2 regions of the Pseudomonas lurida genome follow, and region 2 is predicted to be linked to the other one. Evidence: predicted binding sites of a transcription regulator. Region 2 holds the regulator's gene; the other holds the start of a gene.
What was found. Region 2 encodes FliA, which starts transcription of late flagellar genes. Its sites were predicted from a motif close to CTAAAGTTTNNNNNNNNNNNGCCGNTAA; they were not measured.

Region 1 (5,731 bases), 1.3 Mb from region 2:
GACCTTGCGACGCATGATGCCGTTGATCACCACCACGACCACTGCGACAGCAATGGCGATGGTCTGGAATGTTTTCTCACTGATAACCCCGGTGTTCTGCAAGTAGGACAGGCCAAACATTGTCGCCAATACGGCGAGGGCGATCAGAATCGAATATTTCAAACGCTGCTTTTGGGTCATGACGGGTTCCTGAACCTGAAGAATGTAGCCACTGTGAATCGTCGAACCTGCCCTGCGCACAAGGGCGAGCACGTTCGACAGGCGCTCATGTTACAGGCGATGAAAAACTTTGGCTCGGCCAATCAGCCGGCATGCAACCAGCGCCCCGGCGCAAGATCACCGGGCGACAGCGCGGCGCTTATCGCAAGGCACGAGGCTGGCGCTGCAAACCGGTGCCGGGCTGGGCGCAGAGCGCTACCAACCAGTCCACGAACACCCGCACACGCTGGGACAATTGACGGTGCGGCGGGTACAGCGCCGTCAGGGCCATTCTGGGCACCCTCATCTGCGGCAGGACGTCCACCAGCGTCCCCTGGGCCAACTGGCGCATCGCATGATAATGCGGCGCCTGGATCAGGCCGAACCCGGCCTCGCAGGCCGCGAAGTAACCATCGGAACTGGTGGCGGCCACCCGCTTGGCCAGGTTGACCGGGCGCAACTCGCCGTCAACTTCAAACTCCAGGCCAAACCGTTTGCCGCTGGCACTGGAGCGGTATTCGACCATGTGGTGGTGGGCGAGGTCATCCAGGGAAGCGGGTACGCCCATGCGTTCGAGGTAGGCCGGACTGGCCAGGGTCAGTTGATCCATCATCGCCAGCGGGCGCGCCACCAACGACTCATCCAGTGCCGCGCCACCGCGCAGCACGCAATCGATACCTTCGCGAATCAGGTCCACCGGGCGGTCGTTAAGGCCAATCTCCAACTCGATCTGCGGGTAGCGGGCCGTGAAGGTCGGCAAGGCCGGAATCACGATCAACCGCCCGATCCCCGAGGGCATGTCGATGCTCAAGGTGCCACGCGGGCTCTGGCGACTCGCGGAAAACACCGCCTCGGTTTCCTCCAGGTCAGACAGCAATTGCACGCAACGCTGGTAGTACGCGGCGCCGTCCAAGGTCGGGCTGACTTGCCGCGTGGTGCGCTGCAACAGTTGCACACCCAGGTGCGCTTCCAGCTGCTTGATCAGCACCGTTACCGAAGCGCGTGGCAATTGCAGGCTGTCGGCGGCCTTGGCGAAGCCACCCAGCTCGACGATCCGTGTAAACACGCGCATCGCATTGAAACGGTCCAAAGGCAGCTCCCTGAACGGATTGTTTAGATAATCTGAATAGTGTTAGTGCTTTTAGCCGGTTTATCTCGTTTTTGTCGAGCGCAACAATGCAGCCCTTCCCATCCAAGGAGCTGAACCCATGCACACCCGTCCACTCGGAACAAACGGCCCGCTCGTCTCAGCCATCGGCCTCGGCTGCATGGGCATGAGCGATTTCTACACGCCTGGCAGCGACACGCGCGAGGCCACCGCGACCTTGCACCGCGCGCTGGAGCTGGGCATCAACTTCTTCGACACCGCCGATATTTATGGGCCGCACACCAACGAGCAACTGATCGGCAAAGCCATCGCCGGCAAACGTGACCAGGTGTTCCTGGCCAGCAAATTCGGGATCGTGCGCGACTTGGCCAATCCCGCCCTGCGGGGTGTGAACGGCCGTCCCGACTACATCCGCAAGGCCATCGACGGCACCCTGCGCCGGCTCGGCGTGGAGACCCTCGACCTGTACTACCAGCACCGTATCGACCCGAATGTCGCCATTGAAGAAACCGTCGGCGCCATGGCCGAACTGGTGCAGCAGGGCAAGGTGCGTTACCTGGGCCTGAGCGAAGCTTCTGCCGCGACCCTGGAGCGCGCCCACAAAGTGCACCCGATCAGCGCGCTGCAAAGCGAGTACTCCCTGTGGAGTCGCGACCAGGAACACAACGGCTGTCTCGCTGCCTGCCAGCGCCTGGGCATCGCGTTTGTGCCCTACAGCCCACTGGGCCGTGGCTTTCTGACCGGTGCACTGAAAAGCCCGGACGACTTCGGTGACGATGATTACCGTCGGTTCAGCCCGCGCTTCCAGGGCGAGAACTTCGACAAAAACCTCGAACTGGTGAAGCAGGTGCAAGCACTCGCCGCTGACAAAGGCGTCAGCGCCGGGCAACTCGCGCTGGCCTGGGTATTGGCGCAGGGTGAGTTCATCATTCCGATTCCCGGCACCAAGCAGCGCAGATACCTGGAAGAAAACGCGGCGGCGGTGTCGATCAGCCTGAGCCAGGCGGAACTGGCGGCACTGGACGCAATCTTTCCGGTCGAGGCGACCGCCGGCTTGCGCTACCCCGAGGCCGTGATGGCGATGCTGAATATCTGAACCAAGGGAGCGCCCTCACCCGGCGCTCCTTTTTCTTGTACGGACGTACCTAAAGCTCCGCCTTCCCAAGCCGATAGCCCTACGAAGCTCTAACAAAGCCGCGTCGATAATAAACGCTTCGTAAGGACGGCCCCATGCCCACACTGCGCTCTATCCAAGCCCGCTATACCCTGTTTCTGGTGCTGTTCGTCCTGGTGTTATTTGTGTTGACCGTGGTGGGTATCGGCCAGTTGGTCGCGCCCACGTTGCGCCATACCGAAGAACAGGTGGTGCTCAACCGCATCGCGGAAGTCGCCGAACAGATCCAAGGCGAACTGAACAAGGTTCAGTCCCAGCAACGCACCATCACCCAGACCATCCCCTTGCTCGACAGCGATGCCATCGACAAAGTACTGCCGGGCCTGGTCGACCAGTATGGCGAACTGAAAGTCTTCGGGGGCGGGATCTGGCCGTTGCCCAACCAGCGGACGCCGGGGCGCAACAAGCACAGCACGTTCTGGCACCGTGATGCCTCGGGCAAGCTGGCCGTCAATACCTTCTGGAACAGCGACCCCGCCCCCAACTATTACGACCAGAGCTGGTACAAGGGCGGCCTGGCTTCACCCCGGGGTCAATGCGCCTGGGCCGCCGCCTACAAGGACGACGCCAGCCAGGAGCCACGCACCAACTGCGCCATGGCCATCCAGCGCGACGGCGTTCCCTACGGCGTCGCCACCATCGACGTGACGCTGGGCTTCTTCAATGACCTGGTCGCCAGTAAAGAGAAAGACATCGGCGGGCAAATGCTGATCGTCGAAGGTGACGGCAAGATCATCAGCAACAGCACGCGTATCAGCGGCCCGGTGGTGTTGAAGAACATCAGCGAACTCACCGGCACCTCGGCGTTCGCCAGCCAGGTCAGCAAAGCGCTGGCCCAGCGCGACCAGGCGCTGCAGCGCAGCGAGTTCGACAACCAGGGCGTGGCCAGCACCTTCTATATGCGCCCTATCAGTGGCACGCCGTGGTTCCTCGCCACCGCCCTGCCCACTTCGCTGATCACTGCCCAGCGCGATGACGTGCTCGGCACCCTCGCCTTGCTGCAAATCCCCATGGTGTTGCTGCTGGTGTTGCTCGCGGTGTATGCGATCCGCCAGCTGGTGCAGCGCATGAAATCGCTGAAAACCAATATCGACGCCCTCTCCGCTGGCGACGCCGACCTGACTCGGCGTATCACCATCCGCGCCGAAGACGAACTGGGTGCCATCGGTCACTCGGTGAACCGGTTTATCGTCTACCTGCAGAACATGATCGGCGAAGTCACCCAAGCCACCGGTGCCATGTCATCGAGCCTTGAGCAACTGCAGCGGACCTCGGCGCACACCAACCAGATTCTGGTGCGGCATGCCTCGGAGACCGATCAGACGGTCACCGCGATCACCGAAATGAGTTCCACGGCCGACACCGTTGCGCAAAACGCTGCCGAAACCGCTGCATTTACCCAGCGCGCGAACGAACATGCCGACCGTTCCCGCGTGGTCGTGGGCGAGGCCTCCAACAGCGTCAGCGCCTTGATCGGTGAAGTGTCCAGCGCCACCCACAGTGTGGAGAACATGCGCCAGGACGCCGCACGCATCACCGAAACCCTCGGCGTGATCGGCGCGATTGCCGGCCAGACCAACCTGCTTGCCCTCAATGCCGCGATCGAAGCCGCGCGTGCCGGCGAGCAAGGCCGTGGTTTTGCGGTGGTCGCCGATGAAGTCCGCGCGCTCGCGGCCCGCACCCAGGCCAGCACATCGCAGATCAACGACATGCTCACGCGCCTGACCGCGGGTGTCAGCTCTTCGGTCGCGGCCATGGAAAACACCCAGGCCAGCTGCCAGTCGGCGGCGGATGCCACGGCGCGGGTGAATACCGGGCTGGATGAGATGGCCGGCTCTGTCAGCCATATCAACAACCTCAGCACCCAGATCGCGACGGCCGCCGAACAGCAAAGCGCAGTGACCGAAGAGATCAACCGAAGCATGGTGCAGATCCGACAAATGGTCGAAGAGCTGGTGCAGAGCGGCCATGCCACTGAAACCAATACCCAGAGCCTGCTGGATGCCAATGGCCGGGTGATTGCCTTGATGGGGCGCTTTAAAGTCCGCTGATCAAAGGCCTGTGTACTCCCGTGCAAAGCGCGGGAGTCGGACTATTCTGACAGTTCGAAGACGCCACACAGGAGGTGTGCCATGCGCGCAGCCGAGCAGTCGGTCCGCTTGGAGCGGATCAGTCAGGAACGCTTTATCCAGGCCCCTATCGAAGCCGTTTACGACTACGTGACCCAACCGGATCGCTGGCACGAATGGCACCCCACGTCACTCAGCGCCGACACCGGCACCAGCGGTCCACTCCCGGCCGGCGCACGCTTCACCGAGTTCATCGACTTGCTGGGTGTGCGTGTACCCATGAGTTACCGTGTGCAGATCGCCCGACGCCCCGGCGAGTTCAAGACCGTGTTCACCTCCCTGGCCGTCGATGGCTCCATTCACTATTTCCTGTTGCCTCATCAAGGCGGCACGCTGTTCAAGCGCGTGTTGACCTATGAAACCGAACTGCAACTCGCCACCTTGCATGAACGCATGATTGAACTCTCGGCAGTTGCCCTGGGCCAGCTCAAGCATCGGCTGGAAAACCCGCCCTTCGTATAACTTTGAAACATTACCGGCACGCCCGCCTACCCGTAGGCACTGGCTTGCCGGCGATGACGCCGTCATGATCGCCGCCACCCAATGGCCATCTCCTGCACGCGAGTCCCCCATGAAAACCCCATTTCGGCTGGCCCTGCTGTCAGCCTTGCTCACCACCACCCTCGCCCAGGCCGCCGAGCTGATCCCCATCGATGTGCACCGCGACGCCAATTGCGGCTGCTGCAAAAAGTGGATCAGCCACCTGGAAAACAATGGTTTCGAAGTCAACGACCACGTCGAAACCGACATGAGTGCCGTCAAGCAACGCCTGGGCGTGGCTCCGCGCCTGGGCTCGTGCCACACCGCCGTAATCGACGGCAAGTTCGTTGAAGGCCATGTACCGGCCGAACAGGTGCTGGCCCTGCGCAAGCGCGACGACCTGTTGGGCGTTGCTGCGCCGGGCATGCCCATGGGCTCGCCGGGCATGGAAGTGCAAGGCCGCAGCGAAGCGTATCAAGTCATCGGCCTCACCCGTGAAGGCAACGATGTCGTGGTGGCTGAATACCCGGCGCAATGATCACAGGCTATCTGGGATTATTCTTCGCGGCGTTTGGCGCTGCGACCCTACTGCCACTGCAATCGGAAGCGGTGCTGGTCGGCCTGCTGCTCAGTGGCAATTAC
Region 2 (6,384 bases):
CCGTCGTGGTGTTGCTGGTCTGCGTGTACGCCTTGCGGCCGCTGGATTTCGCCGTATTCCCGACGATTCTGCTGGTGGCGACCTTGCTGCGCCTGGCGCTCAACGTGGCCTCGACCCGAGTGGTCATGCTCCATGGCCAGGACGGCCACGCCGCTGCCGGTAAGGTGATCCAGGCCTTCGGTGAGGTGGTGATCGGCGGTAACTACGTGGTCGGTATCGTGGTGTTCGCGATCTTGATGATCATCAACTTCGTGGTGGTCACCAAGGGCGCCGGGCGGATCTCCGAGGTGAGCGCGCGGTTTACCCTCGACGCCATGCCCGGTAAACAGATGGCCATCGACGCCGACCTCAACGCCGGCCTGATCGACCAGAACCAAGCCAAGTCGCGCCGCCTGGAAGTGGCCCAGGAGGCCGAGTTCTATGGCTCCATGGACGGTGCCAGTAAATTCGTGCGCGGTGACGCCATCGCCGGCCTGCTGATCCTGTTCATCAACCTCATCGGCGGCATGGCGGTGGGTATCTTCCAGCACGGCATGACCTTCGGCGATGCCGGCAAGGTCTATGCGTTGCTGACCATTGGTGACGGTTTAGTGGCGCAATTGCCATCACTGTTGTTATCTACAGCAGCGGCGATCATGGTGACCCGTGCTTCGGGCTCCGAAGACATGGGCAAGCAGATCAGCCGGCAGATGTTTGCCTCGCCCAAGGCCCTGGCCGTGGCGGCGGGCATCATGGCCATCATGGGGATCGTGCCGGGCATGCCCCATGTGTCGTTCCTGAGCATGGCGGCCATGGCGGGCGGCGGTGCGTACCTGTTCTGGAAAAAGCAGAATGCGGTCAAGGTCCAGGCCCAGCAAGAGATTGCGCGCCAGCAGGAACTGCTGCCATCCCCGGCTCGCGCCCAGGAAACCAAAGAGCTTGGCTGGGATGACGTCACCCCGATCGACATGATCGGCCTGGAAGTCGGCTACCGCCTCATCCCGCTGGTGGACCGTAACCAGGGCGGCCAATTGCTCGCGCGGATCAAGGGCGTACGCAAGAAGCTGTCCCAGGACCTGGGCTTCCTGATGCCCACCGTGCATATCCGCGACAACCTCGACCTGGCGCCGAGCGCCTACCGCCTGACCCTGATGGGCGTGATCCTGGCCGAAGCCGAGATCTACCCGGACCGCGAGCTGGCGATCAACCCCGGCCAGGTGTTCGGTAGCCTCAACGGCATTACCGCCAAAGATCCGGCTTTTGGCCTGGACGCGGTGTGGATCGAAATCAGCCAGCGCAGCCAGGCACAGTCGCTGGGCTACACCGTGGTGGACGCCAGCACCGTGGTCGCCACCCACCTCAACCAGATTCTGTACAAGCACTCCCACGAGCTGATCGGGCACGAGGAAGTCCAGCAATTGATGGGTTTGCTCGCCAAAGCCTCGCCAAAACTCGCCGAAGAACTGGTGCCGGGCGTGCTGTCGCTGTCGCAGTTGCTCAAGGTGTTGCAGGCGTTGCTGGCCGAGCAGGTGCCGGTACGCGACATTCGCAGCATTGCCGAGGCTATCGCCAACAACGCCGCCAAGAGTCAAGATACTGCCGCCCTGGTGGCCGCGGTGCGCGTCGGATTGTCGCGCGCAATCGTCCAAAGCATTGTAGGGATTGACTCCGAGCTGCCTGTTATCACCTTGGAGCCAAGGTTGGAACAAATATTGCTCAATAGTATTCAGAAGGCGGGACAAGGCCAGGAAGAGGGCGTCCTGCTGGAGCCAAGCATGGCTGAAAAGCTGCAGCGCTCGTTGATCGACGCTGCACAGCGCCAGGAAATGCAGGGCCAACCGGTGATTCTGCTGGTGGCCGGCCCAGTCCGGGCGATGTTGTCGCGGTTTGGACGCCTGGCAGTACCGAATTTGCACGTTTTGGCTTATCAGGAAATTCCTGACAACAAGCAAGTGACTATCGTCGCGACAGTAGGGCCCAACGGCTGAGGGTAGTGGGTTATGCAAGTTAAGCGTTTTTTCGCCGCCGATATGCGTCAGGCCATGAAACTGGTTCGTGATGAGTTGGGCGCCGACGCCGCGATTATTGGTAACCGTCGTATTGCCGGCGGTGTCGAGCTGACGGCTGCCCTGGATTACACGCCTTCGGCCTTGGCGCCACGCGTGCCGAACATGGAGCTCGAAGACGAGCTGCGCAAGACTGCGTCGCGGATTGTCTCGGCCCAGGCTGAACTGAGCATGCGTGGCGACAGCGATGCCACCACCAATCGCCAATTGTTCGCCGGCTTGCCGCTGACCGCGGCCGAGCCGCTGGTCGAACCTACGTTCAAGGAGCCGCCGCGCCCTGCTGCGCCTGCTCCGGCGCCGGCTGTCGACCCGCGTGTGTTCGACTCGATGCGTTTTGAACTCAATGGCCTGCGCGAACTGCTGGAAGTGCAGCTCGGCTCGCTGGCCTGGACGCAACTGCAAGGCAGCAAGCCGCAACAGGCCAACCTGTGGCGTCGCCTGCAACGCATCGGCCTGTCCGGCCCGTTGTCCCGCGACCTGTTGGCCCTGACCACTGAAATCGAAGAGCCGCGCCAGGCCTGGCGCATGTTGCTGGCCCACCTGGCGCGGATGATTGCCACCCCGGAAATCGAACCGTTGGAAGAGGGCGGTGTGATCGCCATGGTCGGCCCTGCCGGCATGGGCAAGACCACCACCCTGGCCAAGCTGGCGGCCCGCTACGTGCTCAAGTACGGCGCGCAGAATATCGCGCTGGTGAGCATGGACAGTTATCGTATCGGTGCCCAGGAGCAACTCAAGACCCTGGGCCGGATCCTCAATGTGTCGGTGACCCATGTCGACCCGGGCCAGTCCCTGGCCAACGCCCTCGACCCACTGCTGCGCAAGCGCGTGGTGCTGATCGATACTGCGGGCCTGCAAGCCAGCGATCCGGCGTTGCGCATGCAACTGGAAAGCCTGGCTGGGCGTGGCATCCGGTCAAAGAATTACCTGGTGCTTGCAACCACCAGCCAGAAACAGGTTCTTACCGCTGCTTATCATAGTTACAAGCGTTGTGGCCTGGCCGGTTGCATCCTTACCAAGCTCGATGAAACCGCGAGCCTGGGCGAGGTGCTGAGCCTGGCTATCAGTCATGAATTACCGGTCGCCTACCTGACCGACGGCCCGCGGATCCCGGATGATCTGCATCTGCCGCGCCGTCATCAGTTGGTCAGCCGTGCAGTCAGTGTGCAAATGCAAGACGAGCCTAGCGAGGAAGCGATGGCCGATATGTTCGCCGACCTTTACCACAGCCCGGCAAAGCGGGTGGGTTGAGTCAGGATGAACACCGTGAAATGTATCTACATCGATGGTCTGCAAGCGATTCACGCGGCCAAGCCATGTAGCCTGCGTCTAAGCAAGACAAGGTAAAGAAATAAAATGGGCAGCATGCATCCCGTACAGGTGATCGCGGTGACCGGCGGCAAAGGTGGCGTCGGGAAAACTAACGTGTCAGTGAATTTGTCCCTGGCCCTGGCAGAGCTTGGCCGTCGCGTCATGCTGCTGGATGCTGACCTGGGGCTGGCGAACGTCGACGTTCTGCTGGGGCTGACGCCCAAACACACCCTTGCCGATGTGATCGAAGGCCGCTGTGAGCTGCGCGATGTGCTGCTGCAGGGCCCCGGTGGCATACGCATCGTGCCAGCGGCTTCCGGCACCCAGAGCATGGTGCACCTGAGCCCGGCGCAGCATGCCGGCCTGATCCAGGCATTCAGTGATATCGGTGACAACCTCGACGTGCTGGTGATCGACACCGCCGCCGGGATCGGCGAGTCCGTGGTCAGCTTCGTGCGCGCCGCGCAGGAAGTCTTGTTGGTGGTCTGTGATGAACCCACCTCGATCACCGACGCCTACGCCCTGATCAAACTGCTTAACCGTGACTACGGCATGAACCGCTTCCGCGTGCTGGCCAACATGGCCCAGAGCCCGCAGGAAGGACGCAACCTGTTCGCCAAGTTGACCAAGGTCACGGATCGGTTCCTCGATGTCGCCTTACAATACGTCGGCGCAGTTCCCTACGACGAGTGTGTGCGCAAGGCTGTGCAAAAGCAGCGTGCAGTCTACGAAGCGTTCCCTCGTTCCAAATGCGCATTGGCGTTCAAGGCTATTGCCCAGAAGGTCGATACCTGGCCGTTGCCCGCCAACCCTCGGGGGCATCTGGAGTTTTTCGTCGAGCGATTGGTGCATCAGACGAGCGCAGGACCGGTGCTATGACAGCCAGCGGCTACAACCTTTACAAGAAATCGGCACGTGACAGCCAGGGTGAATTGATCGAGCGCTATGCGCCCCTGGTCAAGCGCATCGCCTATCACTTGCTGGCACGCCTGCCCGCCAGCGTCCAGGTCGAAGACCTGATCCAGGCGGGCATGATCGGCCTGCTCGAAGTGTCGACCAAATACGACGCGAGCAAGGGCGCGAGTTTCGAAACGTATGCGGGTATCCGTATCCGTGGCGCGATGCTCGATGAAGTGCGTAAAGGTGACTGGGCGCCGCGTTCGGTACATCGCAATACACGCATGGTCAGTGACGCAATTCGCGCAATTGAAGCAAAAACCGGTCGCGACGCTAAAGATCACGAAGTTGCGGCCGAACTCCAATTGAGTCTCGACGATTACTACGGGATTTTGAACGATACCTTGGGCAGCCGCCTGTTCAGTTTCGACGACCTCTTGCAGGACGGCGAGCACGAAGGGCTGCACGAGGACGGCGCGAGTGCTCATATGGAGCCATCGCGTGACCTGGAAGATGAGCGTTTCCAGGGGGCGTTGGCGGATGCGATTGCCAATTTGCCGGAGCGTGAGCGACTGGTGTTGGCGCTGTACTACGACGAAGAGCTGAACCTCAAGGAAATCGGTGAGGTCCTGGGCGTCAGCGAGTCGCGGGTCAGCCAGTTGCACAGCCAGTGCGCAGCCCGCTTGCGGGGGCGTTTGGGAGAGTGGCGAGCGCGCTGACAGGCAGTGTGGGGACACTGCAGACGATACCGCGAGGGCGACCAGCCTTCGCGGTTTCGACCCGTGGTGCCCCCGGCAGTCCTTTTTGTGTAATGCCTGTTGATTGAAATGGCGCGTCCAGGTGCTGGGCGCGTTTAAGACTGCTTGGAGGTCGAATTGGACAAGAACATGAAAATCCTCATCGTTGATGACTTCTCAACGATGCGGCGGATCATAAAAAACCTGTTGCGTGACCTTGGGTTCACTAACACGGTCGAGGCGGATGACGGCATTACGGCGATTCCGATCCTCAACAGCGGGAGCATCGACTTTCTGGTAACAGACTGGAACATGCCGGGCATGACCGGTATCGACTTGCTGCGCCACGTGCGCGCTGACGAAAAGCTGCGCAGCCTGCCTGTGCTGATGGTAACCGCCGAAGCCAAGCGTGAGCAGATCATCGAAGCCGCCCAAGCCGGGGTTAACGGTTACGTGGTCAAGCCATTCACTGCATTGGCCTTGAAAGAGAAGATCGAAAAAATCTTCGAACGCATCCACGGCTAATGCCATCGCGGGGGAGCTATGGAGCATAAAGAAACGTCACAGGGAGACTTCGAGTCGACCCTGAAAAAGCATGCTCACCAATTGGTCGAAAGCCTTGAAAGAGGCCAGTTCGGCGACGCGGTGCAGTTAATCCATGAGCTCAACCAGACCCGTGACCGCGGCCTGTACCAGGAAGTGGGCAAGCTCACGCGCGAGCTGCACAGTGCAATCGTCAATTTCCAGATTGACCCGCACATGCCCCAGGCCGAAGAAATCTCCCAGATCACGGATGCCACCGAACGCCTGTCCTACGTGGTCAGGCTGACTGAGGCGGCGGCCAACCGCACCATGGACCTGGTGGAAAACGCCACGCCTCTGGTCAATGGCATGGCCACTGAAGCCCAGGCCCTCAGCGTTGACTGGGGCCGTTTCATGCGCCGTGAAGTGGGGGCTGAAGAGTTTCGTGAGCTGGCGCGCCGGGTCGAAGGGTTCTTGTCACGCAGTGAGCAGGAAAACCGCACGGTTTCCAGCAACCTCAACGACATTCTGCTCGCCCAGGATTACCAGGACCTCACCGGTCAGGTGATCAAGCGTGTGACCCAGTTGGTCACCGAAGTGGAAAGCAACTTGCTCAAATTGGTGCTTATGGCAGGCCAGGTTGACCGTTTTGCCGGCATTGAACATGACCGCGAAGCGATCCTCTCGGAAAAAGATCCACAAAAACATCTCGCCAAGGGTGAAGGTCCGCAGATTCATGCCGATAAACGTGAAGACGTTGTGTCAGGTCAGGATGACGTAGATGACCTGTTATCCAGTTTAGGCTTCTAAGGAGCACCCACATGAGCTTCGGCGCCGATGAAGAAATCCTTCAGGATTTCCTTGTAGAGGCC

Region 1: a site for FliA is predicted at 2,452-2,479, ahead of ATH90_RS14480 (methyl-accepting chemotaxis protein). Genes of this name have one in related genera too.

Annotation. Positions count from the first base shown of each region.
Region 1 is NZ_PDJB01000001.1:3,215,650-3,221,380, forward strand. Features, by position in the region: gene ATH90_RS14465 (hypothetical protein) at 1-180, opposite strand, end outside; gene ATH90_RS14470 (LysR family transcriptional regulator) at 359-1,288, opposite strand; gene ATH90_RS14475 (aldo/keto reductase) at 1,407-2,402, shown strand; gene ATH90_RS14480 (methyl-accepting chemotaxis protein) at 2,537-4,531, shown strand; gene ATH90_RS14485 (SRPBCC family protein) at 4,613-5,071, shown strand; gene ATH90_RS14490 (DUF411 domain-containing protein) at 5,181-5,627, shown strand; gene ATH90_RS14495 (YqaA family protein) at 5,624-5,731, shown strand, end outside.
Region 2 is NZ_PDJB01000001.1:4,493,280-4,499,663, reverse strand. Features, by position in the region: gene flhA (flagellar biosynthesis protein FlhA) at 1-1,967, shown strand, start outside; gene flhF (flagellar biosynthesis GTPase FlhF) at 1,980-3,296, shown strand; gene fleN (flagellar synthesis regulator FleN) at 3,402-4,235, shown strand; gene fliA (RNA polymerase sigma factor FliA) at 4,232-4,972, shown strand; gene ATH90_RS20270 (chemotaxis response regulator CheY) at 5,141-5,515, shown strand; gene ATH90_RS20265 (protein phosphatase CheZ) at 5,534-6,322, shown strand; gene ATH90_RS20260 (chemotaxis protein CheA) at 6,334-6,384, shown strand, end outside.